2 regions of the Variovorax sp. P2_H12 genome follow, and region 1 is predicted to be linked to the other one. Evidence: riboswitches for the same ligand, from Rfam matches in the RefSeq annotation. Region 1 holds a riboswitch; the other holds the start of a gene.
The links. Region 1 has a riboswitch for glycine ahead of AC1DYK_RS22535 (D-amino acid dehydrogenase). Riboswitches for the same ligand answer to the same signal wherever they lie in the genome.
Positions count from the first base shown of each region.

Region 1 (5,078 bases):
GCTTCAGCACGAAGTCGACCCCGGCCGCCTCCAGGCGCGCGGCGAGCTGGCGCCAGGCGGGCAGTTCGAGCACGATGCCGAAGTGCGGCATCGGCACCATCGCGTCCCCCACGCGGCCGGTGCGCGCGGTGGCGAAGGGCTCGCCGAGGTGCAGCGAGATCTGGTGGCCGAAGAAGTCGAAGTCGACCCAGGTGTCGGTGCTGCGGCCTTCGGCGCAGCCGAGCACGCCGCCGTAGAAGCGCCCGGCTTCGTCGAGGTCGCGCACGTGGAAGGCGAGGTGGAAGATGGACATGTGACTTTCTGTGTCGGGTCGGTCATTGTCCACAAGCCGGGCCTCGATGGCGAGTCCCTGATGCCATCGGCAAGCCCAAAAGCGTGGACGCTTGGAGTAAGCTGCCTGCACAAGAAACACACTTCCGGAGCACCCCCCATGAGCGACGCCAGCAAGCCTTTCGCCTTCAGTCAGTTCGTTCCGGGTTTCGACTTCCTGAAGAACCTGGCTGGCGGGAGCACCACGCCCAGCGCCGTGCCAGGGCTGCCGAGCCTGTCGAACTGGGTGGCGCCGACGCTGAGCGTCGAGGAGGTCGACAAGCGCATCCAGGAGCTCAAGACCGTTCAGTACTGGCTCGAGCAGAATGGCCATGCGCTCAAGGCGACGATCCAGGCGCTCGAGGTGCAGAAGATGACGCTGTCGACCTTGCGCGGCATGAACGTGCGCATGGAAGACCTCGCGAGCGCCTTCACGCGGCCGGCAGCGCCCGCACCGGCACCTGCGTTCCGGACCGCGGCGCCGGCCGCGGCACCCGCGCCCGAGGCGGCGCCGGAAGCCGAAGAGGCACCGGCGCCGACGCCTGCCGCGGCCGCGGCGGATGGGGCCGGGGTCGTCGACCCACTGCAATGGTGGGGTGCCCTCACGCAGCAGTTCCAGCAGATCGCCAGTTCGGCCCTGCAGGACGCCTCGCAGCTCACGGTGCCGGCCATGGCGCAGCCGCTGGCCGACGCGGCCGGTTCGGGCGCGCGTTCGACCCCGGCCAAGAGCGCCGCCAGGCCGGCCGCCGCCCGAAAGAAGGCTCCGGCGCCGCCCCGCGGCGGTGCGGCGGCTGCCAAACGCCCGGCGCCGGCGCGCAAGCGTGCGCGCTGACGCCGATTCCTCGCCTCCGAGAGAGAAAAGAAAGCCGAGCCCATGAAGCTGTTTCCTTCCGGGCATGCCACCCACCCGCAATGGCGCATGGCCGCCGGCCTGGTGCTGGCCCAGTTGCGGGCGCAGATGGCGCTGCCCGACTATGCGCGCTCGCCGACCCTGGGCCTGCTCTACATCACCGACCACTACGGGGAAGACGCCCAGGAGATCCTCGATCACCTGGGTGCCGAACTGCCCGAGATCACCGACTGGACCGGCACCGTGGGGGTCGGTGTGGCGGCCAACAACGCCGAGTATTTCGACGAGCCGGCCCTCAGCGTGATGCTGTGCGAGTTGCCGAGCGACCAATACCGCGTGTTCTCCGGCGTGGCGCCGCTCGCCAGCTCGGAAATGAGCGGCTTCGCGGCCCATACCGCGCTGGTGCACGCCGACCCGCGCACGCCCGAGTTGGGCGAACTGATCGCCGAGATGGCGGAGCGCACCGACACCGGCTACCTGTTCGGCGGCCTGTCATCCGGCCGTGTCGGCTCGCTGCAATTCGCGATCGGCGGCAACGGCAACATCCGTGGCCACGGCGCGGTCGGCGGCGTGTTCTCGGGCGGCCTCTCGGGCGTGGTGTTCGGCGAGGGTGTGCGGCTGGTGTCGCGTGTGACCCAAGGCTGCCAGCCGGTCTCGCGCGAGCGCGAGATCACCAAGGCCGACGGCAATCTGCTGCTGGAGCTCGACGGCGAGCCCGCGCTCGACGTATTGCTGGCCGACCTGCGGGTGTCGCTCGATGCACCCGAGCAGGCGATCGACGCTGTGCGCGCGACCCTGGTCGGCCTGGCCGAGGCCGGCAGCGACGGCGTCCGGCGCACCGGCGACCTGGGCGCCGACGTGCGGGTGCGCCACATCATCGGGCTGGATCCGACACGTCGCGGCGTGGCGATCGCCGATGTTGCCGAAGCCGGCATGCGCATGAGCTTCTGCCGCCGCAACGCGCAGGCGGCGCGCGCCGACCTGATGCGCGTCTGCGCCGAGATCCGCGAGGAGCTCGAACCGCAGGAGCAGACGCTGGCGACCGCACGCGCGGTCGCGGCCGGCGAGGCCGAGGCCGCGCCGCATCCGGCACGCCGCATCGCGGGCGCCATCTATGTGAGCTGCTCGGGCCGCGGCGGACCGCATTTCGGCGCCCCCGGCGCCGAGCTGCAGATCGTGCGGCATGCTCTGGGCGATGTCCCGCTGGTCGGCTTCTTCGCCGCCGGCGAGATCGCCCGCAACCACCTGTACGGCTACACCGGCGTGCTGACGGTCTTCACCAACGACGACTGAAGGCCGGCGCGCAGCCCGGTGAAGGCGAAGTCGACCTCGGGTGCGAGTCCGCTCACGATGCGCGCGATCGACTTGCCCGACCCGCAGGCATGGGTCCAGCCCAGCGTGCCGTGGCCCGTGTTCAGGAACAGGTTCGGCAGCTTCGTCGCCCCGATCAGCGGCACGTTGCTCGGTGTCGCCGGGCGCAGCCCGGTCCAGAACTGGGCCTCGGCCGCGTTGCCGGCGCCCGGGAACAGCTGCTCCACGCGCCGCACGATGGCCTCGCAGCGGACCCGGTTCAGGTCGCGGTCGTAGCCGTTGAGCTCGGCCGTGCCGGCGATGCGCAGCCGGTCGCCGGTGGCCGAGGTGTAGCGCGAGAACACCAGCTTGAACTCGTCGTCCGTCAACGAGACCTGATGGGCCTTCGAGGCATCCTTGACCGGCATCGTGACCGAATAGCCCTTGGCCGGGTAGATCGGCAGGCGGATTCCGAGCGGCGCCGCGTAGAGCGGGCTCAGCGAGCCCATCGCCAGCACGAAGGCATCGCCGCGGATACGCTGGAAGCGGCCCTCGCTGTCGGTCGCCTCGACGTGGTCGATGCTGCCGCCGGCTTCGCGCAGCGCGGTCACGGTGTGGCTCATGAGGAAGCGCACGCCGGCCGCCTCGGCCAGCTTGACCAGCTCTCGCGCGAAGCGGTTGGCGTCGCCCGATTCGTCCTCCGCGGTGTAGGTGGCGCCGGCGAGCTGCGCACGGATGTGGGAGAGCGCGGGCTCGAGCTTCACCGCCTCGTCGGCCGAGATCACCCGCCGGTCGCAGCCGAGCGCGCGCATCTGCTCGGCCGGCTTCAGCGCCGCATCGAACTCTTTCTGCGTCGTGTAGAAGTGCAGGATGCCCTGGGTGCGCTGGTCGTAGTCCAGGCCGGTGTCGCGCCGCAACTGCTGCAGGGTGTCGCGGCTGTAGGTGCCCAGGCGCACGATCTGCTCGATGTTGTGGCGGGTGCGCGCCGGCGTGCATTCGCGCAGGAACTGCAACCCCCAGAGCCACTGGCGCATGTCGGCGCGGATGCGGAACAGCAAGGGCGCATCTTCCTTGCCGAGCCATTGCAGCACCTTGAGCGGCGCCCCCGGGTTGGCCCAGGGCTCGGCATGGCTGACCGAGATCTGGCCGCCATTGGCGAAGCTGGTTTCCGCCGCCGGCGTGGCCTGGCGGTCGATCACGGTCACTTCGTGGCCGAGTTGCTGGAGGTAGTAAGCCGAAGTCACGCCGAGCAGGCCGGCGCCAAGAACGATCACGCGCATATCGAGAACCCTTGAAGGTTGCAGCGCTTGAACGCAACGGAGACGGAATGCTGTCGACAACGAAAGCAACCGGACCGAGAGTCCAAGTTGCCGCTCCCCCTGTCCTCGGTACCTGAGAGATTCACCCGCTGCGCCCGCAGCGGGTTTGCTCCTTCGGTGCACCACGCGCGCGCATGCAAGCGGCGTGATGGCTCTCCAGACGGCTTTGACAGTGAACTGCAGTACAGGCTCATCTTGTGAGCCGACCTGAGCGTTTATGGGAGTTTGCGCCTTCGGTGGGGCCCGTGGGCCCGCTCTCCTGCAGAGTGCGGATTGTAGCGGCGCAGCGCCGGCCTAGGGGCGCCGGAAGGCGAAATCGAGCTCGGGCCGCAGGCCGCTGACGATGCGCGCGATCGACTTGCCCGCGCCGCAGGCATGGATCCAGGTTCTGGTGCCGGGCGCGGTATTCAGGAACAGGTTGGGCAAGCGCGTCTTGCCGATCATCGGCAGCCGGTTGGTGCTGACCGCATGCATGGCGGTCTCGAAACGGGCCTGCTTGGCGTCGGCGACGCCGGGCAGCAGCATCTCGGTGCGGCGCACGATCGCCTGGAAGCGGTCCGAGTCGGGCTCGGCCGTCTCGTCGAGCCCGGCCTGCACGACGGCCTGAATCCGCAACTGCTCGCCGGCCGCCGTTTCGACGCGCGTGATGCGCAGCTTGCCTTGCCGGTCGCGCAGCGCGATGCGCGGCGCCTTCGCCGGGTCCAGGATCGGCATGGTGACGATGTACTCGCGCAGGAAGCGCAGCGGCATGTCGATGCCCAGGTCCTCGGCGTGCGGCACGCTCGAGGCCCCCAGCGCCAGCACGTAGGCCTGGGCGCGCAGCGTGGCGGGCTGGCCGGCGGCATCGAGCAGTTCGACGTGGTCGAGGCGGCCGTCGCGCTCCTTGAGCGAGACCACCGTGTGCCGGGTCATGAAGCGCACGCCCGCCGCACGGCACAGGAACACCAGGCTGGCCGCGAATTGCGTCGGATCGCGCGCCGGATCCTCGAGTGCATGGGTCGCCCCGGCCAGCTTGCCGCGGATCGCCTTCAGCGCCGGCTCCATGCCGATCGCTTCGTCGGCCGACAGCAGCCGCTCCTCGCAGCCGAGCCCCGTCCAATGGCTTGCCCGGGCCGTCCGCACGCGGAAGGCCTCGGGGTCGGTGAAGAGGTTCAGGAGGCCGGCCGTCCGCGGGCCCTGCGGCACGCCATCTTCGTCGCGCAGCGCCCGCGCGCTCTTGCGGCTGTAGGCGGCCAGGCGCACGAGATGGTCGAGAGGATCGCGTTTCGGCGGCGGCGTGCCCATGGCCTGGTTGATCAGGCCGGCCAGCC
Region 1 is NZ_JBFUFO010000029.1:126,370-131,447, reverse strand. It holds gene AC1DYK_RS22550 (VOC family protein) at 1-292, opposite strand, end outside; gene AC1DYK_RS22545 (PhaM family polyhydroxyalkanoate granule multifunctional regulatory protein) at 431-1,141, shown strand; gene AC1DYK_RS22540 (FIST signal transduction protein) at 1,184-2,452, shown strand; gene AC1DYK_RS22535 (D-amino acid dehydrogenase) at 2,413-3,729, opposite strand; glycine riboswitch at 3,819-3,938, opposite strand; glycine riboswitch at 3,939-4,040, opposite strand; gene AC1DYK_RS22530 (FAD-dependent oxidoreductase) at 4,063-5,078, opposite strand, start outside.

Region 2 (15,571 bases), on a different contig from region 1:
TCGGAGCGCAACCGCGGCTTCGTCGAGAACCTGCGCTGCTACGACCAGGTTCTGCCCTATGCGAGCGCCACCTTGTTGCCCGCCAGTGTGCCGACGCTCTACGTCGACTTCTCGGGCGATGACGATCTGCGCGCCACCATCCACCACCATTTCGGCGCGGCGCTGGTCTACGACTGCTACGCCGGCTCGGCGCAGAAGACCGCCTTCCTCGTCGAAACGCCGCTGCCGGGGCCCAAGCCCTTGTTGTATTTCGCGCCGGTGCAGATCCGCAAGCGCAACGCAGACTGGGGTCCGCAGGAGGTGAACCGGCGCTTCAACGAGGCGCAGGGCCGCTTCATCGCCGAACTCAGCCGACCGGGCAGTCGCTGGATGACGCTGGCGGAAAGCCGGGGCTTCGAAGCCGCGCAGCAGGTGGTCGCCGATCTGCATGATGGCCGTGTCGATCCGCGCAGCGCGCACGTCGTCCGGCTGGACTGAGCCCCCACGCTCCCTCACTGCGTGTGGTCGCTGCCCCCCGAGGGGGCCGCAAGCCGCCTTGGGGCGGCCCGGCGCCGGCTTGAGCGCCCACGCTCCCCCGGCCTGCGCCCCCACGCTACATCTCGTCGATCGGCGTGCTTCGCGCCCCGTTCTGCGCCGCGAGCGCATAGCGCTCGCGCGTCTTCACATAGAAGCTCGCGCCGAAGCGCCCGACCGGGAAGTAGTGCTGCAGGCGCACGCGCCAGGTTTCGGTGTCGATCAGCTCGTCGCGCGCGTGCATCCAGCGCACCTGGCCGATGAAGATCTGCCGGCTTTCGGTTTCGAGCGTTTCCCAGAGTGTGCATTCGAAGGCGACCGGGGCCTCGGCGATGCGCGGTGGCTTGACCGCTTCGCTGGGCAGCGCGGTGAAGCCGACCACATCGAGCTCGCTCACGTGCGGCGGATGGCGCTCGCCGCAGCGGTGCATCTGCTCGGCGATGTCCTCGTCGGCCAGGTGGATCACGAATTCGCCGGTGCGCACGATGTTGGCCGCGGTGTCCTTGAGCACGCCGTCCTGCAGCCGGTTGACGCTGATCATCACGATCGGCGGTTCTTCGCCGAGCATGTTGAACATGCTGAAGGGGGCGGCATTGACGATGCCGTCTTCGCCGAGCGTGGTGACCAGCGCGATCGGCCGTGGCACGATCAGGCTCGCCATCAGCTTGTACCGCTGATACTCGGTCAGAGTGGAAAAGTCGATGTTCATTCGGATTCCTTGACGCTCACAGAGCGTTACGGCAGGAAGTGCCCGCGTGGTTTCCAATGGACCGCACGTATTGCCCGCATTTGAGAAAAGAGGATTCCACCATGCCCGAACGGGACCCAGCAGAATTCAGGCCAGCACGCGAGTCTTCGGTGTGGACCCTGGTGATTGTCGTTGCCGTGATCCTCGCGGCCGCCTTCGGCTGGTGGCGCTGGTCGCTGCAGAAGGAAGCGCCACCGGCACCGCCCGTCGCCAGCGCGCCGCCGCCTTCGGCCGCACCGGCCGACACGCCCCCTGCGGTGGCGGTCGGCCCGCAGAATCCGGTCGATGCACTGGCCGAGCCCGAGGCCGCGCTGCCCGCGCTGAACGACGCCGATGGCCGCGTCACCGCGGCGCTCAATGAACTGCTCGGGAAGAAAGCGGTCGGCACCTTCCTCGAAGCCGGTGGCTTCGTGCGCCGCTTCGTCGCCACCGTGGACAACCTGCCGCGGGCGCAGGCGCCTGCGCGCATGTGGCCGGCACAACGGGCGCCCAAGTCCTTCGAGGTGCAGGGCGCGGGCGGCCTGAAGACCATCGGCGCGGACAACGCCAGCCGCTACACGCCGTTCGTGCTGTTCGTCGAGTCGGTGGACACGGCCCGGGCGGTGGCGCTCTATGCCAGGCTCTATCCGCTGTTCCAGCAGGCCTACGAAGAGCTGGGCTATCCGGGCAAGTATTTCAACGACCGCCTGGTGGCCGTGATCGACCATCTGCTGCAGGCGCCCGAACCCGCCGGTCCGGTGCAGGTGAAGCTCACCGAAGTGAAAGGCGAGATGGCGCCGCAACGTCCCTGGATCAGCTATGAGTTCGTCGACCCCCAGCTGGAAGCGCTCTCGGCCGGCCAGAAGATGCTGGTGCGCATGGGCCCGGTCAACGAGCGCCGGTTGAAGGCCCGGCTGAAGGAGTTGCGCGTCCAACTCGCGACCGGCGCGGTGGCGAAGAAATAGCGCGAGGGCCGATCAACCGGCGCTCGCGGGGCCGCCGGAACAGGCCAGCGCGCGCATCAGCAGCAGCTTGCGCTCGCGTGCGTTGCGCGTGAGTTCCGCCGCCCGCTTGAACTCCTCGCGGGCCTCGGCCTTTCGGCCCAGCTTGGCGAGCAGGTCGCCGCGCACGCTCGGCAGCAGGTGGTAGCCCTGCAGCTGCGGCTCCGAGCGCAGTGCATCGACGAGTTCGAGGCCCACCGCCGGGCCGAAGGCCATCGACAGCGCCACGGCCCGGTTCAGTTCGACGATCGGCGAGGGCGCGAGCTGGGCCAGTGCCTCGTAGAGCGCGGCGATGCGCGTCCAGTCGGTTTGCGCCGCATTGCGCGCGCGTGCGTGGCAGGCGGCGATGGCGGCCTGCAGGGCATAGGGCCCCAGGGTGCCGCCGAGCTTCTCGGCACGCTCCAGGGCGGCGAGGCCGCGCCGGATCAGCATCTGGTCCCAGCGCGCGCGGTTCTGTTCGAGCAGCAGCACCGGTTCGCCGTCGGCGTCGATGCGCGCGGCCGCGCGCGAGGCCTGGATCTCCATCAGCGCGACCAGGCCATGAACCTCGGGTTCCTCGGCGACCAGCTCGGCCAGGATGCGCCCGAGCCGAAGCGCTTCCTCGCACAGCGCCGGACGCATCCAGTCCTCGCCGGCAGTGGCCGAATAGCCCTCGTTGAACACCAAGTAGATGACCTCGAGCACCGACGCAAGGCGCGCGGCCAGCTCGTGCGCGCGCGGCGCCTCGAAGGGCACCCGCGCGGCGGCCAGCGTTCGCTTGGCGCGCACGATGCGCTGCGCGATCGTCGCTTCCGGCACCAGGAAGGAGCGCGCGATCTCGTCGGTGGTCAGGCCGCCCAGCAGGCGCAGGGTCAGGGCGACCCGCGCCTCGGGCGAAAGCACCGGATGGCAGGCCGTGAACACCAGGCGCAGCAGGTCGTCGCCCACCTCGTCGTCGAGCGCGGCGTCCACCGCTTCGGCGAAGTCGGCGGCGGCGATCGCATGTTGGGCGTCGAGTTCGCGGCCGATTTCCCCTTCCTTGTTCGCATGCAGCGTGCGCTTGCGCAGCAGGTCGATCGCGCGGCGCTTGGCCGCGGCGGTGAGCCAGGCGCCCGGATTGTCCGGGATGCCCTCGCGCGGCCATTGTTCGAGGGCCGCGACCAGCGCGTCCTGCGCCAGCTCCTCGGCCACGCCGACGTCGCGCACCATCCTGGCGAGCGCGCCGATGATCCGGGCCGACTCGATGCGCCAGACCGCGTTGATCGCGCGATGCGTCTCGGCGACGTTCATCCGGGAGCGCCTATCGCGACATCTCGCGCACGGGGCGGATCTCGACCACGGGATGCACCGGCGCGTAGGGGTAGCGACTCGCCCATTCGATCGCTTCATCCATCGACCGGGCACGGATCAGCCAGAAGCCCGCGATCAGCTCCTTCGCTTCGGCGAAGGGACCGTCGACCACGCGCGGCTTGCCGCCGCCGAACTTCAGGCGGGCGCCCTTGGCGGTCGACTTCAGGCCTTCGCCCGCCAGCAGCACGCCGGCTGCGACGCTCTGGTCATTGCGCCGGGCCATCGCATCGAGCCGTTCGGGGGCGGTGGGCGCGTCGGCCTCCAGCTGGGCGTCGGACAGCAGCATCACCATGAAACGCGGATCCGGATCTTGCTGCGCGGCCGACGAGTGGATCCCCGGCAGGCCGCCGGGGCAGCCCGACTCGCGAATCTCGAGCACGGGCGCGGCCTCGGGGCCCGGCACCCAGCGGGCGAGCTGATCGGTGGCAGCCTGCAGCGAGTCGGCCTCGAAGAAGCCGAAGCCCGCCACCAGGTCTTCGGTGTGCTCGAACGGCCCCGGCACCAGCTGCGGGCCGTCCGCCGAGAAGTGCAGGCGGACGCCGTGCGAGCTGGCCTGCAGCGCGGCATGGGGGAGCGCCGGGGCCACCGGCAGCGTCTCGTCGGTGTCGAGGCCGGTCTCGGTGCGCCGGTCGGCCTTGCGGAGGATCACGAATCTCATCCCGCAAGGATAGCGTTGTGCGCTCAGCGCCGCAGCGGGAGCATGGCGCGCAACCGCTCGTCGCGCAGGAAGAGGCCGCCCCAGGCCATGAGTCCGAGGTAGAGCCCGAACAGCAGGTGGCTGAAGACCGGACTGCCCACGCGCAGGTGGGTCGCCATGGCGCCGCCGAGCAGGCCCGTCAGCAGGATGGCGCCGAGCACCGAGCTGCGCGGGATGGCGTAGAGCACGCCGATGGCGAGCGTCAGCACGCCGAGGCCGAAGGCGATGTCCGCCGGATAGCCGAGTTCGGCCAGGCTCTGCTTGACCACGTCCATCTCGACCACCTTGATGGCGCCGTCGAACAGCAGGAACGCGACGACCAGGCCGCTCAGGATGCGGCCGGTCCAGAGGGCGGCGCCCGAGGCGGGCGCGGTCGGAAGGATGGCTTGCATGCGAGTGCTCCTCAGGCCGTGCCGGCCACTTGCCGGGCCGCGGCGCGCTCGCGCAGGTTCTCTTCCTGCTTGCGGATCTCGGGCGTGAACTCGGCGCCGAAATCTTCCGCCTCGTAGACCTGGCGCAGCTCCAGTGCGACGTTGCCGTGGCCGTCGATCGGCGGCCAGCGCTTGACCCATTCGAGCGCTTCCTCCCTCGACTTCACCTGGATCAAGGTGAAGCCTGCGACCAGTTCCTTGGTCTCGGCGAAGGGGCCGTCGATCACGGTCGGCCTGCCGCCCTTGAACTGGATGCGGGCGCCCGTGGCGCTGGGCTTCAGGCCCATGCCGTCGAGCATCACGCCCGCGGCGATCATCTGCTCGTTGTACTTCATCATGTCGGCGACCAGCTGCTGGGTCGGCATCGCGCCGGCCTCGGTCTCGGGGTCGGCCTTGCGAATGATCATGAATTTCATGGTCGTGTCTCCTTCCGGCGTCCGTTCAGGCGCGCTTGGAGGCGACTTCGGCGAGCACCCGCTGTTCCTGCGCGCGCAGCTCCGGCGTGAGCTCGGCGCCGAAGTCGTCCAGCTCGAACACCTGGCGCAGCTCGAGCTCGGTGCCATCGTCGAAGGGCGCGCGGCGCAGCCATTCGAGCGCTTCCTCCTTCGAGCGCACCTGCCACAGCCAGAAGCCGGCGATCAGCTCCTTGGTCTCGCTGAAGGGGCCGTCGACCACGGTCCGGTCCTTGCCGGAGAAGCGCATGCGGGCGCCCTTGGCGCTGGGATGGAGGCCTTCCATCGCGAGCAGCACGCCGGCCTTGACCAGCGCCTCGTTGTAGTTGCCCATGTCGGTCAGCAGCTGTTCGCTCGGCATCACGCCGGCTTCCGAGTCTTTGCTGGCCTTGACGATCACCATGAATCGCATGTCGTTGCTCCTTCGGTTTCGAGGCCGGCGCCGGTCGGAATCGACCGGGCAATTCCGGGGCTCTGATTGGACGTCGAAGCAGCGAACGTGAAATCGACAGCCGGAGGGGCCGTCAATTGTAAAAAAATGTTGCTAAGTCGTCAGGCCTTGGCGTACGCATCCAGCGGCACGCAGCTGCAGAACAGGTTGCGGTCGCCGTAGACGTTGTCGACCCGGCCGATCGGCGGCCAGTACTTGGCCTGCCGGAGGCTGTCCAGCGGGAAGGCGCCGAGCTCCCGCGAGTAGGGCCGCGTCCATTCGCTGCCGAGCAGGCTGGCGGCGGTGTGGGGGGCGTTGCGCAGCGGGTTGTCGTCCTTGGGCCAGATGCCTTCCTCGACGCGGCGGATCTCGCCCCGGATCGCGATCATGGCGTCGATGAAGCGGTCGAGCTCGGCCAGCGGCTCGCTTTCGGTCGGCTCCACCATCAGCGTGCCGGGCACCGGGAAACTCAGCGTCGGCGCATGGAAGCCGTAGTCGATGAGTCGCTTGGCGACGTCCTCGGCACTCACGCCGCTGGCCTCCTTGAGCGGGCGCAGGTCGAGGATGCACTCGTGCGCCACGTGGCCGTTCGGGCTCGCGTACAGCGTCGGGTAGTGGTCCTTGAGCCGCGCGCTGATGTAGTTGGCGCTGAGGATCGCGGTCTCGGTCGCCGCCTGCAGGCCCTTGGCGCCCATCATGCGGCAGTACATCCAGCTGATCGGCAGCACCGCCGCATTGCCCAGCGGCGCGGCGGAGACCGCGCCGACCGCGCCGTTCGACGCCAGCCCGCCGGTGACGTGGCCCGGCAGGTAGGGCACCAGGTCTTCCACCACGCACACCGGCCCGACGCCGGGGCCGCCGCCGCCGTGCGGGATGCAGAAGGTCTTGTGCAGGTTCAGGTGGCTGACGTCGCCGCCGAACTCGCCCGGGGCGGCCACGCCGACCAGCGCGTTCATGTTGGCGCCGTCGACGTACACTCGGCCGCCGTGCGCGTGCACGATCTCGCAGAGCTCCTTGACGCGGGTCTCGAACACGCCGTGGGTGCTGGGGTAGGTGATCATCACCGCGGCCAGCTTGTCGCCATGTTTCTCGCAGGCGCGCTTCAGATCGTCGATGTCGACATTGCCGTCGGCGTCGCAGGCCGTCACCACCACCTGCATGCCCACCATCTGGGCGCTGGCCGGATTGGTGCCGTGCGCGGACGACGGGATCAGGCAGACGTCGCGGTGCGCTTCGCCCTTCGCCTCATGGAAGGCCTTGATCGCGAGCAGGCCCGCGTATTCGCCCTGCGAACCGGCGTTGGGCTGCAGGCTGATGCCCGCGTAGCCGGTCGCTTCGCAGAGCCAGGCGCGCAGCTGGGCGTCGAGCTGCGCATAGCCCAGCATCTGCTCGGGCGGCGCGAACGGGTGGATGTCGGCGAACTCGGGCCAGGTGATCGGGATCATCTCGCTGGTCGCGTTGAGCTTCATGGTGCAGCTGCCCAGCGGGATCATGCTGCGGTCGAGCGCGAGGTCCTTGTCGCTCAGGCTGCGGATGTAGCGCAGCATCGCGGTTTCGCTCTTGTGGGTGTTGAACACCGGGTGCGTCAGGAAGGCGCTCGTGCGGCGCAAGTCCTCGGGCAGGCGCGGCGCCGCCGTGGCGGCGATGGCGTCGAAGTCGGGCGCCGGCGTGCCGGCCGGCGCGAACAGACCCCACAGCGTCACGACGTCGGCCCGCGTGGTGGTCTCGTCGAGCGAGACGCCCAGGTGGTGCTGCAGGCGGTGGCGCAGGTTGATGCCGGCGGCCTGTGCGCGTTCGTTGATCGCCTGCGTGTCGTCGCCGGTGCGGATCGTGAGCGAGTCGAAGGCGGTGCCGTTGACCAGCTCGCGGCCCAGTTGTTCGAGGCCCTGCGCCAGCACCGCGGTCAGCAGGGCGACGCGCTGCGCGATGCGGCGCAGGCCTTCGGGTCCATGGTAGACGGCGTACATGCTCGCCACCACCGCGGGCAGCACCTGCGCGGTGCAGATGTTCGAGGTCGCCTTCTCGCGCCGGATGTGCTGCTCGCGCGTCTGCAGCGCCAGCCGGTAGGCCGGCTGGCCGTGCGCGTCGACGCTGACGCCCACCAGCCGCCCGGGCAGCGAGCGCTTGAATTCGTCGCGGCAGGCCAGGTAGGCCGCATGCGGGCCGCCGTTGCACATCGGCATGCCGAAGCGCTGGGTGGTGCCGCAGACGATGTCCGCATCCCATTCGCCCGGCGGCGCCAGCAGCGTCAGCGCCAGCAGGTCGGCCGCGACGCAGAAGGCGGCCTCGCACTGGTGCGCGTGGCCGGCCAGCGGGCGCAGGTCGTGCACCTGGCCGGTGGTGGCCGGGTATTGCGCGAGCGCGCCGAAGAAGCCGCCGCTGGCCATCAGGTGCGGCAGCGTCTCGGAGGCGGTGCTGACCTTGACCTCGATGCCCAGCGGCGCGGCGCGCGTGCGGATCACCTCGATGGTCTGCGGATGGCAGTCGCCCGACACCAGGAACACGTTGCTCTTGCTCTTGACGCTGCGCCGGGCCAGCGTCATCGCCTCGGCCGCCGCGGTGGCCTCGTCGAGCATCGAGGCGTTGGCGATCGCCATGCCCGTGAGGTCGCAGACCATGGTCTGGAAATTGACCAGCGCCTCCATGCGGCCCTGCGAGATCTCGGCCTGGTAGGGCGTGTAGGCGGTGTACCAGGCCGGGTTCTCGAGCACGTTGCGCAGGATCACGCCGGGCGTGTGGGTGCCGTAGTAGCCCTGGCCGATGAAGTTCCTGGCCACCTTGTTCTTGGCGGCGATCGCCTTCAGCTCGGCCAGCGCATCGGCTTCGGTGATCGGCGGCGCCAGCCGCATCGGCCGGCGCCGGCGGATGGCCGGCGGCACGATGCCGTCGATCAGTTCGGCTCGCGTGGCCGAGCCGACGGCGGCGAGCATGCGGACTTCGTCCTCGGCTTCGATGCCGATGTGGCGCGCGATGAATTCTTCGGCGTTCTGGAGTTCGCTGAGCGAGGGGGAAGTGGGCAGCACGGGCGTCGGCATGGAAGGGTCCGGTCGGGCGTAGGGGTCAGTTGTCGGCGGAGAATTTCGCGTAGGCGGTTTCGTCGAGCAGCGGCTCGAGCTGCGCGGGGTCGCTCACGCGCACCTTGAAGAACCAGCCGGCATCCATTGGTGCGCTGTTGGCGAGCGAGGGATCGGCGCGCAGCGCCTCGTTGACCTCGGTGATTTCGCCCGACACCGGCATGAACACGTCGGCCGCAGCCTTGACCGACTCGACCACGCCGGCGACATCGCCCTGGGCGAAGCTCTTGCCGACTTCGGGCAGGTCGACGAAGACCACGTCGCCGAGGGCGTCCTGCGCATGCACCGTGATGCCGACCGTGACCAGCGCCGCGTCGGCTTCCTGCCGCACCCACTCGTGGTCCTTGGTGTACTTGAGGCTCATGAAAAACTCCTTGAAAAGTGTCTGGCTTGAAGAAATCGAGAAATCGAGAAATCGGGGGAGGCCTCAGCCCCGGTGGTAGCGCGCGGGAACGAAGGGCAGGGTGCTCACTTCCATCGGCACCGGCTTGCCGCGCACGATGGCCTGGATCCGTGTTCCGGGCTCGGCATAGGCCAGCGCGACGTAGCCCATCGCGACCGGCCGGTCGACGGTCGGGCCCAACAGTCCGCTGGTGACCTGGCCGATGGCCAGGCCGCCCTCGAAGGATTCGAGCATCGTGCCGTCGCGCACCGGAATGCGTTCCAGTGCCACCAGGCCGACCCGCTTGCGCTTGAGTGTCTCGTGGTCCAGGTGGCCGGCCGCGCCGTTGGCGGCGGTGAGCTGCGCCAGCACCCTGGCCGCGCCGGGGAAGCCGCCTTCGCGTGCGCCGCCCGTGCGCCGCACCTTCTGGATCGCCCAGCCGAGTGAGGCCTCGACCGGCGTGGTGCCAGCGTCGATGTCGCTGCCATAGAGGCACAGGCCGGCTTCCAGCCGCAGCGAGTTGCGCGCGCCCAGGCCGATCGGCTTCACTTCGGGCTGGGCCAGCAGCAGGCGGGCCAGTGGCTCGGCGTCGCGGGCGGCGACCGAGATCTCGAAACCGTCCTCGCCGGTGTAGCCGCTGCGCGTCACGAAGGCCGCGATGCCGCCGATCTGCACCGTGCCGCCGGTCATGAAGACGAAGCGCTCGATGCCGGGCGACAGGCGCGCCAACGCGGCCGCGGCCTGCGGCCCCTGGAGCGCCAGCAGCGCGTGGTCGGGCATCGGCAGCACCTGGCAGCGCTGGCCGATCCGGGCCGTGATGTGCGCGATGTCGGCCTGCTTGCAGGCGCCGTTGACGATCACGAACAGCGAATCCTGGCCTTCGTTGAAGAACATCAGGTCGTCGAGGATGCCGCCTTCGTCGTTCAGCAGCAGCCCATAGCGCTGCTTGCCGGGCGCCAGGCCGATCACGTCGACCGGCATCAGGCTCTCGAAGGCGGCGGCGGCATCGGGCCCGGCCAGGCGCAGCTGTCCCATGTGGGAGATGTCGAACAGGCCGGCGGCCTCGCGCGTGTGCTTGTGCTCGGCCATCAGGCCGGCGGGGTATTGCACCGGCATCGCGTAGCCGGCAAAGGGCACCATGCGGGCGCCGAGCTCCAGGTGGAGGCCGTGGAGCGGGGTCTTCTGCAGATCGTCGGATGCGGCGGCCAAGGGCGTATCTCCAAAGGGGCAGTCTAGTTCCATGGCGAGAAGCCATGGGCCACCCCTGCTGTCCGCTTTACCTGAGAGATTCGCCCCACGATCGGGGTTTGCTCCTTCGGTGGACGGACCGGCGCGACTGCGCGACGAACCGCCTCTCTCCAGCAAGGAAACGCCCGGGAACGGGCGCTTCGTCAGTCCTTTTGCCTGAGCGTTCGGGCCCGTGTTTCGAGGGACCTGCGCCTTCGGCGGTCCCATGGTGGCGGGACGCTCTCCTGACCGGGCGAGTGTAAGGGAATCGGCGGCCACCCGGCCGGCGTTTTTCAGTGCACGGCCGTCGAAGGCAGCAGCCGGTCGATGCGCTCGCGGATCGACTCGGCGCGTTCGGTGCCCGCTGCCTGTTCGATTTCGTCCAGCATCGCGCCCGCCACGGCCAGCATCGCGGTGCGGTCGCGGGCCTCCCGCAGCAGCTCGCGAAAGCGGTCGGCCAGCAGGGGATCGCGCCGCACGAACATGCGTTCGCACAGATCGAAAAGGAACATGCGCGTGGTGGCGAGCGAGCGCTTGCCGTCGAAGGCATCGGCCGCGGCCGGCGCGGGGTCGGCCGGCTGTTGCTGCTCCGGCGCCGGCACCGGCACGCGGTCGTGCGCCAGGGGGCCGCGATCCAGGAGGTAGCCTTCGCGCACCAGATGCAGCGCGACACGCCCGGCTTCGTCCCGGCCGCCGAACAGCTGGCCGAAGTCGGTCACCGACCGCTGGCCATCGGCCATCAGCAGCAGGGCGCGTTCGCGCTGGCCCAGGCTGCGGCAGCCGGGGCGGAGTTCATGGCGCGCCTTGTCGGTCTTGATGAGGAACATGGGATGCTGCGGCGTTCGGTGGTCGAGCGCCGCAGCATGGGCCTCTTGCGTGACGGCTTCGTGAAACCGTCCGCATCGGTGGGGTGCTACTTCGAGTAGACCAGGTCGCGCAAGCCGAGCGAGATGCCGGGCACGTAGGTGACCACCATCAGGCAGGCCAGGATCACCAGCACGAACGGGATGAGGTACGGCACGATGCGGTCGAGCGAGATGCGCGCCACGGTGCAGGCCGCGAACAGATTGACGCCGAAGGGCGGCGTGATCATGCCGAGCGCCAGGTTCACCACCATGACCAGCCCGAAGTGCACCGGATCGATGCCGAAGTGCATCGCCACCGGCGCCAGGATCGGCGCCAGCACGATGATCGCCGCGCTGGTCTCGATGAACATGCCGATCACGAACAGGGCGGCATTGACACCGAGCAGGAACATCGCCGGCGACTGCAGCACCTCCTGCAGCCAGCGGCCGATGGCGTCGGGCACGCCGGCGCGCGTGATCAGGAAGGCGAACAGCCCGGCGTTGGCGATGATGAACATGATCACCGACGAGGACACCACCGACTTGCGCAGCACCGCATAGAGTTCGGCCGGCCGGATCTCGCGGTAGATCAGCGTGCCGACGATCAGCGCGTACAGCACGGCCACCGCCGACGCCTCGGTGGGCGTGAAGATGCCGCCGTAGATGCCGCCGAGGATGATCACCGGCATCAGCAGCGCCCAGCCGGCGCGCCAGGTGGCGGTGCCGACGCCGAGCCGGCCGTCGCCGTCGTTCTTGCCCAGTCCCTTGAACTTGCAGTAGACGTAGACGAAGGCCATCAGGGCCAGGCTGATCAGGATGCCCGGGCCGAAGCCGGCGATGAACAGCTCGCCGATCGAGACCTCGGCGCTGACGCCGTAGAGGATCATCGGGATCGAGGGCGGGATGATCACGCCGAGTTCGGCGCTGGTGGCCTGCAGCGCGGCGGCGTAGCCCACCGGGTAGCCGTGCTTGATCAGCGCCGGGATCAGGATCGCGCCGATCGCGAAGGTGGTCGCCACCGAGGAGCCCGACACCGCGGCGAAGATCATGCAGGTCAGCACGCAGGTCATGGGCAGGCCGCCCTGCACGCCGCCCACCAGGCTCTTGGCGAAGTCGACCAGGCGGCGCGAGATGCCGCCGGTCTCCATCAGGTTGCCGGCCAGGATGAAGAAGGGAATGGCGGCGAGCGGAAACTTGTTGATCGCGTTGAACATCTCCTTGACGGAGATCAGCATGTTCGCGTTGGAGGCCTGGATGCCGAGCACCGAGGCCAGGCCGATGGAAACGGCGACGGAGATGGTGAGTGCGAAGCACACCACCATGGTCGTGATCATCACGGGGGTCATTGAGCGGTTTCCAGTTCGTTGCGCTTCGGGTCGATCAGGTTGGCGATGATGCCGATCACGCAGAACAGCCCGCCCACCGGCAGCGCCAGGTAGGCCCAGAACATCGAGACCGATTCGAGGCCGGCCATCGACTGCACGCTGCCGCGCTGCGCGTAATCCCAGCCCCACCAGATGATGACCGCGATCAGGGCCAGTGCGGCCAGGCACACCACCCAGTCGAGCACGCGGCGGACCTTCGGCGGACTCCAGCGGTAGAGCACGTCGACGCTGACCATCGCGCCCTGGCGGAAGGCGGTCGGGATGCCCAGGAAGACCATCCAGATCAGGCTGATGCGGATCAGGATCTCGGACCATTCGGCCGGTTGTTCGAGCACGAAGCGGGTGACGATCTGGAACACGCCGAGGGCGGAGGCGACCACCAGCATGAAGCAGGCGATCGCCATCGCCAGGCCGGTGGTCCAGCGGTCGAGTGCGAGGAAGGCGGATTTCATGGGCGCATCAGGGGTTCGGACAAAAAAACGCCCGCCAGCGCAGGCTGTGCGGGCGCGTGCGGCCGCGAGGAGTCGCGCGGCGGCCGGTTACTTGACGTCGCGGATCTTGTCCAGGTTGGCCTTGCCGAACTGCTTCTCGAAGTCGGCGTTGACCGGCGCCAGCGCGGCTACGAACTTGGCCTTGTCGACGTTGTCGATGACGGTCATGCCCTTGGCGCGCAGGTCGGCCACGCCCTTGGCATCGTCTTCGTCGACGCGGGCCCGGTTGGCCTTGATGCCTTCCTTGGCGGCGTCGAGGAAGGCCTGCTTGTCGGCGGCGCTGAGCTTGTCGAAGGTGCCCTTGCTCATCAGGAAGATGCAGGGCGAGTAGACGTGGCCGGTCAGCGTGAGGTGTTTCTGCACCTGGTCGAACTTGGCCGAGATGATGACCGGCAGCGGGTTCTCCTGGCCGTCGACCGTGCCCTGCTGGAGCGCGGTGAACACCTCGGGGAAGGCCATCGGCGTGGTGATGATGCCGAAGCCCTTGTAGGCCGCGATATGCACCGGGTTCTCCATCGTGCGCATCTTCAGGCCCTTGAGGTCCTCGGGCGCCTTCACGTCGCGCTTGCTGTTGGTCATGTGGCGGAAGCCGTTCTCGCCCCAGCCCAGCGCCTTGAAGCCCTTGGCGTCGAACTTGACCAGCATGTCCTGGCCGATCGGGCCGTCGAGCACCGCGCGCGCATGCGCCTTGTCGCGGAACAGGAAGGGCACGTCGAGGATCTTGGTCTCGGGCACGAAGTTCGGCACCGGGCCGGTCGACGAGAAGGCGAGCTCCTGGGTGCCGAGCTGCACCGCTTCGATGGATTCACGCTCGCCACCCAGCGAGCCGTTGTAGAAGGTCTCAACCTTGTAGCGGCCATTGGTGCGCTTCGCGACTTCCTTCGCGAAGGTGTCGATGGCGACGCCCTGGTGCGAGTTCTGCGAGGTCGAGATGCTGATCTTCATCGTCGTCTGCGCAAGGGCCGCGCTCGCGATGCCAAAGCCGAGGACCAGGCCTGCGGCCAGTTGGCTCAATTTCATGGGGGTGTCTCCTGAGTGGAAAAGAGTGCGGACCCAGGCCCGCAAGGCAACCTGCGACTATGCCGCAATCGCGAGCTTCACTGCGTCGGGATTTTCACGGACGTAGTCGTGGATCACCGTCTCGAAGCTGGCGTCGGCCTGCAGGCCGAGCGCAGCGGCGCGCGCGGTTTCGAAGTGCCCGGGCCAGGTCTTCACGATGCGCCGGATCGACGGGTCGGGCGTGCGGTCGAGCAGCGCGGTGGCGGCCGGGCCGGCCACGCGCGCCAGCGCCGCCGCCATCTCGCCCACCGTGGTGGCGAGCGAGGGCAGGTTGAGCGCGGTGCGCGGGCCCCATTCGGCATCGCTGGCCTCGGCGGCGCGCAGCAGGCCCTCGATGGTGCGCGCCGGCGAGGCGATCGCCACCGGCGTGTCGTCGGCGACCGGGCAGGCGGCGGGCAGGCCCGCCAGGGGCTCGCGGATCATGCCGCTGAAGAAGCCGGAGGCGGCGCCGTTGGGGCGGCCCGGCCGCACGCTCACCGTCATGAGCCGGACGCTGCGGCCGCGGATGAAGCCCTTGCGCGCGTAGTCCGCCACCAACTGCTCGGCGACGAATTTCTGGATGCCGTAGCTTGTCTGCGGCGTCGGCAGCGTCTGGTCGGTGATCACCGCGGGCAGCGGTTGCTCGGGCGAATCGCCGAAGACCGCGAGCGAGCTCGAGAACACCAGTGTCGGCACGGTGCCGAGCCGGCGGCAGGCGTCGAGCAGGGCATTCGTGGCGGCGAAATTGCTGCGCATCCCGAGGTCGAAATCGGCTTCGCATTCGCCGCTGACCGCCGCGGCCAGGTGGAAGACCAGCGCGGTGCCCGGCGGCAGCACGCGCTCGGGTGCGCTGGCGAGCAGTTCATTGAGGTCGCCGACCACCGCGGCGACGCGCGGATCGGCCGCGAGGTCGGGCGGCGGCGCTGCGCGGTCGACCAGGGTGATCGCCGTGATCGATGCGGGGAGGGCTCCGGCGAGTGAGCGTTGCGCGCCGGCGAGCAGGGTGCGGGCCAGCCGGGCGCCGACGAATCCGGCGCCGCCGGTGATGACGATGTGCATGTGCGAGAGCCTCCTTGGGAAGGGGAGTCTAAGGGGGCCCCCCGCGGCGGCGGCGCATGAAGGCTTCGATGGCTTCGAACAGCGCCTCGCTCAGCAGCGCCAGCACCGCGGCCGGCACCGCGCCGGCGAGCAGCAACTGGCGGTCATTGAGCGCGAGCCCGGTCACGATGCGTTCGCCGAAGCCGCCGGCACCGATGAAGGCGGCGATGGTGGCGGTGCCGATCGCGATGGTGGTCGCGGTGCGCACCCCGGCCAGCAGGGTGGGCAGCGCCAGCGGCAGCAGCACCACGCGCAGGTTCTGCCCGCCGGTCAGGCCCAGTGCCGTGCCGGCTTCGCGCAGGCCGGCGGGCACTTCGGTGAGCCCGGTCACGGTGTTGCGCATGATCGGCAGCAGCGAATAGAGCGTCAGCGCGATCAGCGCCGGCAGCGTGCCGATCACGCCGAGCAGCGAGATCAGGATCGCCAGCAGCGCCAGCGATGGGATGGTCTG
Region 2 is NZ_JBFUFO010000025.1:36,509-52,079, forward strand. It holds gene AC1DYK_RS19155 (DUF2855 family protein) at 1-477, shown strand, start outside; gene AC1DYK_RS19160 (flavin reductase family protein) at 593-1,222, opposite strand; gene AC1DYK_RS19165 (DUF3014 domain-containing protein) at 1,324-2,205, shown strand; gene AC1DYK_RS19170 (RNA polymerase sigma factor) at 2,218-3,510, opposite strand; gene AC1DYK_RS19175 (YciI family protein) at 3,521-4,219, opposite strand; gene AC1DYK_RS19180 (DoxX family protein) at 4,252-4,659, opposite strand; gene AC1DYK_RS19185 (YciI family protein) at 4,671-5,114, opposite strand; gene AC1DYK_RS19190 (YciI family protein) at 5,140-5,562, opposite strand; gene gcvP (aminomethyl-transferring glycine dehydrogenase) at 5,703-8,615, opposite strand; gene gcvH (glycine cleavage system protein GcvH) at 8,641-9,018, opposite strand; gene gcvT (glycine cleavage system aminomethyltransferase GcvT) at 9,082-10,245, opposite strand; glycine riboswitch at 10,294-10,408, opposite strand; glycine riboswitch at 10,427-10,513, opposite strand; gene AC1DYK_RS19210 (hypothetical protein) at 10,557-11,090, opposite strand; gene AC1DYK_RS19215 (TRAP transporter large permease) at 11,177-12,454, opposite strand; gene AC1DYK_RS19220 (TRAP transporter small permease) at 12,451-12,945, opposite strand; gene AC1DYK_RS19225 (TRAP transporter substrate-binding protein) at 13,033-14,004, opposite strand; gene denD (D-erythronate dehydrogenase) at 14,062-15,081, opposite strand; gene AC1DYK_RS19235 (ABC transporter permease/substrate-binding protein) at 15,110-15,571, opposite strand, start outside.
Region 2: linked by a shared signal. The riboswitch ahead of gcvT (glycine cleavage system aminomethyltransferase GcvT) and the one ahead of AC1DYK_RS22535 (D-amino acid dehydrogenase) in region 1 are both predicted to bind glycine.